DNA from 2 places in the Streptosporangium sp. NPDC006007 genome. Region 1 is predicted to be linked to the other one. Evidence: riboswitches for the same ligand, from Rfam matches in the RefSeq annotation. Region 1 holds a riboswitch; the other holds the start of a gene.
What was found. A riboswitch is a leader RNA that binds a small molecule or an ion and turns the genes downstream of it on or off. The one in region 1 is predicted to bind glycine.

Region 1 (2,795 bases):
CATTTACGCTTCACGACGCGCCGGGTAGGGTCGTTGACTGATCTTGGCCCCAGTCCTACGGTGCAAGTGAAACCCGCGGTCGTGCACAAACCCCCAGATCAGGCCGTGGGATGAGAGAAAGCCGGAGGTCCGCGTGGCGGTCAGCAGCGGCGAGGGTAGAAACGCCGACCAGGATGACCCGGAACGGCGCCAGTCGGCACGCCAGCGCGCGGGTGAAGAGGGTCTGCTGTTCGACGGGCAGCCGGTGAAACCGCCCGCCGACATCGGATACCGCGGCCCCACCGCCTGCGCCGCGGCCGACATCACCTATCGGCAACTGGACTACTGGGCGCGCACCGGCCTGGTCGAGCCCACGGTGCGGGCCGCGCACGGCTCGGGCTCCCAGCGGCTGTACGGCTTCCGCGACATCCTGGTGCTCAAGGTCGTCAAGCGGCTGCTCGACACCGGCGTGTCCCTGCAGCAGATCCGCATCGCCGTGCAGCACCTGCGCGACCGCGGCGTCAACGACCTCGCCCAGATCACCCTGATGAGCGACGGGGTGAGCGTCTACGAGTGCACGTCGCCCGACGAGGTCATCGACCTGCTCCAGGGCGGTCAGGGAGTGTTCGGCATCGCGCTCGGCCGGGTCTGGCAGGAGGTGGAGGGCTCCCTCGCGGATCTTCCCGGCGAGCGGGCGGAGTCAGGCCAGGGCCCTTTAGGCGAGCACCACGCGGATGAGCTGGCCCGTCGTCGGCGAGTTCGCCGCACGGGGTAAAGTTAGTCCAGCTGCTGACCCTGTGCGGGAGAGACCCCGACTTGATCGGGGCGCCGAAGGAGCAACCTCCCCGGAATCTCTCAGGCACCCGGTACCGCATGGACGAGGCGACTCTGGAAAGCAGGTGCGCCCGCCAGGCGCGTCTCACCGACGGTGAAAGCCCCCCTTTCGGGAGGCGAAGCTCTCAGGTCGAGGTGACAGAGGGGGAGATCCGGCATACGCCCGCGCCCAGCGCCGGTCTCCACCGCCTCGGGAGGCTTTTCATGACCGACCTTTCACCGCTCGGAGAGCTCATCTCTCCGCCGTTCGCCACCCGGCACATCGGGCCCGCGGACGCCGACCGGACCCGCATGCTGGAAGCGGTGGGATTCGCCTCCACCGCCGACCTCGTCGCGGCGACCGTGCCGGAGGTGATCCGGGCCGAGGAGCGGCTGAGGCTGCCCCCGGCGGCCTGTGAGACCGAGGCCATCGCCGAACTGCGCGCCCTGGCGGGGCGTAACACCCTGCTCACCTCGATGATCGGCCTTGGCTACCACGACACGATCACCCCGGCCGTCATCCGCCGCAACCTCCTGGAGAACCCGGGCTGGTACACCGCGTACACGCCCTACCAGCCGGAGATCTCCCAGGGCCGCCTGGAAGCCCTGATCAACTTCCAGACGGTCGTCTCCGACCTGACCGCCCTCGACGTCGCCGGCGCCTCCCTGCTGGACGAGGCCACCGCGGCCGCCGAGGCGATGACCCTGGCCCGCCGGGCCGGCCGTTCGGCCTCGAACGTGTTCGTGGTGGACGCCGACACGCTGCCGCAGACCAAGGCGGTGCTGCGCACCAGGTCCGAGCCGCTCGGCATCGAGCTGGTGGAGAGCGACTTCGGCGCCGGGCTCCCCGAGTGCTTCGGCGTGCTCGTGCAGTATCCGGGCGCGGGCGGCCGGATCAGGGACTTCCGCGCCGTGGCCGACGCCGCCCACGCCCGCGGCGCCCAGGTGGTCGCCGCCGCAGACCTGCTGGCCCTCACCCTGCTGGCCGCCCCCGGTGAGCTGGGCGCCGACATCGCGATCGGCTCCTCACAGCGCTTCGGCGTCCCGATGGGCTTCGGTGGTCCGCACGCCGCCTACATGGCGGTCCGCGACGGCCTCCAGAGGCAGATGCCCGGCCGCCTGGTGGGCGTCTCCCAGGACGCCGACGGGCGCCCCGCCTACCGGCTCGCGCTGCAGACCCGCGAGCAGCACATCCGCAGGGAGAAGGCGACCAGCAACATCTGCACCGCGCAGGTGCTGCTCGCGGTGATCGCGGGCATGTACGCCGTCTACCACGGCCCCGAGGGCCTGCGCCGGATCGCCCGGCGGGTCCACCGGCACGCCGTCGTGCTCGCCGCGGGCCTGCGCCAGGGCGGTGTCGAGGTCGTGCACGACGAGTTCTTCGACACCGTGCTCGCCCGAGTGCCCGGCCGCGCGGCCCGGATCGTCGCCACGGCCCGCGACAACGGGGTCAACCTGCGCCTGGTGGACGCCGACCACGTGGGCGTCACCTGTGACGAGCGGACCGAGTTCATCCACCTGGAACAGGTCCTGGCCGCCTTCGACGTCGCAGGCGCCGTGCTGACCGACCTGGACGCCGCCGCGCACGACGCGCTGCCCGGCGACCTGGCCCGGACCGGCGACTATCTCACCCACCCGGTGTTCCACAGCCACCGGTCCGAGACCGCCATGCTGCGCTACCTGCGCAGGCTCCAGGACAAGGACATCGCGCTCGACCGGTCCATGATCCCGCTGGGCTCCTGCACCATGAAGCTCAACGCGACCACCGAGATGGAGCCGATCACCTGGCCGGAGTTCGCCGGGCTGCACCCCTACGCCCCCGAGGACCAGGCCGTCGGCTACCTGGAGCTGATCAGGGAGCTGGAGAGCTGGCTGGCCGAGGTCACCGGTTACGACGCCGTGTCCATCCAGCCCAACGCCGGCTCCCAGGGCGAGTTCGCCGGCCTCCTGGCGATCCGCGCCTACCACCGGGCGCGCGGCGAGTCCGGCCGCGACCTCTGCCT
Region 2 (2,795 bases), on a different contig from region 1:
GATGACGCCGGCCGTCACCCAGGTGCCCTGCGGCGTGCCGTCCGACCCCTCCCAGCCGAGTGGGCGCAGGCCGAGCAGGAGCAGGCCGGTGATCGCGATCGCGATGAACACCGCGTCGACCGAGGTACGGCCCTCCTCCTCCCAGTAGACGTCGTGCAGGTGCAGGATCAGCGCGAACTCGTCCAGGACCAGGGCCGCGCCGATGCCGAAGACCGCCGCGGTGACGGCGTACCAGCTCTGGGAGATGCCCGACACGATCAGCCCCGACACCCCGCCCAGCATGGTCAGCACCACGCCGAACACCACGTGGTGGATGTGCATCTCACCGATGTTGACGTTGCGGAACCAGCCGAGCTTGGCGCGGATGAGCCGGACGTTGATCCGGGTGAACACGAAGGCGCCGATCAACGCGACAAAGAAACAGAACAGCGGCAGCCGCCCTGTGTCCAATATTCTTTGCCGGAACAAATCCCCCACGGCCCATCAGGCTATGCGAGGAACCCTCGCAGTAGGGTCGCGGTGCCCTCAAGATGCCCGGCCACCGCACGGCTCGCGGCGCCGGAGTCTCCGGCCAAGATCGCCGTCACGATCTCCTCGTGCTGGACGGCGGCGTGCCGGATGTTGTGCTGGAGCAGCGGGATGGCGTTGAGCAGGCCGGCGACCCTGAGCCAGGCGTCGGCGCAGGCCGCGGTGAGCAGCGGGGAGCCGGTCAGCTCGGCGATGGCCAGGTGGAAGGCGGTGTCGAGACGGCGGTAGTCTCCCGGCCCCGCGGAGTTGACCTCCCTCAGCCGCCTCCGCAGCTCGTCGCGGCGCGGCCGGTCGAGCTCCGTGCCGGCCAGCGTCTGGGCCGCGCCGAGCTCCACGGCCATCTGGAAGGTGAGCGCGTCGGCCAGGTCGTCGGTGCCCATGTCCACCACGGCCCTGCGCAGGTCGCCCTGGCCAGGGCGCGGCGGGGTGTAGGTGACGAAGGCGCCGCCGTACCTGCCCCGCCGTACGTCGAGGTAGCCGGCCTGTTGCAGCGCCCGGATGGCCTCGCGCAGGGTGACCCGGCTGATGCCGAGGTGCGCGGCGAGCTCCCGCTCCGGCGGCAGCTTCTCGGTCACCACCTCCAGCTTGATCGCCTGGAGCAGGCGCTCCACCGTCTCCTCGAAGGCGTTGCCCGCCCGGACGGGCCGTAACACGGCGGCCAGGGGCGCCCACTCGTCCACGCCGCCCCCACCCCCTTGACCGACGCCCGCCGCACACTCCAATGGTCTGATCTTAGCCCAATGGCGGTTCGACGAGGAGAGCCGCGGGGGCGCCGGCTCCGGCCTTCGCGCGGGGGCGGCCCCCGGCATCCGGGGCCGGATGACCGGATGACCGAATGGATCCCTCATACACCAGGGATAGATGACAATCAGGGAGGAACCGTGACAGTACGGGGATTTCGCTCGGCCGGTGCGGACGGTTAGGCTGGCCACGACACCGATGAACCCCGCGCGGGAGAGCGTCCTGACATCCAGGCCAGGACCCCTGAAGGAGCAAGCCCTCCCCGCGAACCTCTCAAGGCAAAGGACCGTGCGGGTAGGTGCCTCTGGAAAGCAGGCCGTACGGCCTCGCCGAAGGTGAAAGTCCGGCAAAAAACGGGCGAAGCTCTCAGGCATCCACGACAGAGGGGGAGGATGCTCTCATCTGACCCCTGCCTGAGGTGCGAACATGTCCCGACCCACGCCGCTACGCGGCGTCCACGAGGCCCTCGGCGCGACGCTGACCGATTTCGCGGGCTGGCTGATGCCGCTCCGCTACGGCAGTGAGGCCGCCGAGCACAACGCGGTCCGCCAGGCGGCGGGCCTGTTCGACCTGTCCCACATGGGCGAGATCTTCGTGACCGGCCCGCAGGCCGCCGAGGCCCTGGACTACGCGCTCGTCGGCTACATCTCCGCCCTCGAACCGGGCCGCGCCCGCTACACGATGATCGTCGATCGCCGGGGCCACGTGCTGGACGACCTGATCGTCTACCGTCTGACCGGCGAGGAGTTCATGGTCGTCGCCAACGCCTCCAACTATCCCCGGGTGGCCGCCGAGCTCACCGAGCGCGCCCAGGGCTTCGAGGCCGTGGTGGACGACCGCTCCGAGCGGTACGGGCTGATCGCGGTCCAGGGCCCCCGCTCCCTGGAGATCCTGAGCGAGCTCACCGACGCCGACCTGAACGGCCTCAAGTACTACGCCGGCCTGCCCGCGACCGTGGCCGGGCGCGAGGCGCTCATCGCCCGCACCGGATACACCGGCGAGGACGGCTTCGAGCTGTTCGTCGCGGCCGGCGACACCGAGCCGCTCTGGACCGCGCTCACCAAGGCGGGCGAGCCGTACGGCCTGCTCCCCGCCGGGCTCTCCGCACGTGACACCCTCCGCCTGGAGGCGGGCATGCCGCTGTACGGAAACGAGCTGTCGGCGGAGCTCACTCCGTTCGACGCGGGGCTCGGCCGTGTGGTGAGGTTTGACAAGCCGGGCGACTTCGTCGGCCGGGCCGCCCTGGAGCCGCTCAAGGACGTCCCGCCGGCCCGTCGTCGGGTCGGACTGGTCGCGACCGGCCGCCGGGTGCCCCGCCACGGGTACCAGGTGGTCTCCGGCGACGGCACCGTCGTCGGGGAGGTCACCAGCGGGGCGCCTTCCCAGTCACTGGGCAGGCCCATCGCCATGGCCTACGTGGACACCGGTCTGTCCACCGGCCTGGCCGTGGACATCCGGGGTAGCCGCGAACCGGTCGAGGTCGTTGAACTGCCTTTCTACAGGAGGAAAAAGTGAGCAACATCCCC

Region 2: another riboswitch for glycine. It lies ahead of gcvT (glycine cleavage system aminomethyltransferase GcvT); the one in region 1 lies ahead of gcvP (aminomethyl-transferring glycine dehydrogenase).

The regions. Positions count from the first base shown of each region.
Region 1 is NZ_JBEXUG010000009.1:113,285-116,079, reverse strand. Features, by position in the region: gene ABZ194_RS10220 (MerR family transcriptional regulator) at 134-754, shown strand; glycine riboswitch at 770-861, shown strand; gene gcvP (aminomethyl-transferring glycine dehydrogenase) at 1,018-2,795, shown strand, end outside.
Region 2 is NZ_JBEXUG010000013.1:72,947-75,741, forward strand. Features, by position in the region: gene ABZ194_RS13140 (hypothetical protein) at 1-477, opposite strand, end outside; gene ABZ194_RS13145 (FCD domain-containing protein) at 489-1,208, opposite strand; glycine riboswitch at 1,470-1,568, shown strand; glycine riboswitch at 1,571-1,655, shown strand; gene gcvT (glycine cleavage system aminomethyltransferase GcvT) at 1,696-2,784, shown strand; gene gcvH (glycine cleavage system protein GcvH) at 2,781-2,795, shown strand, end outside.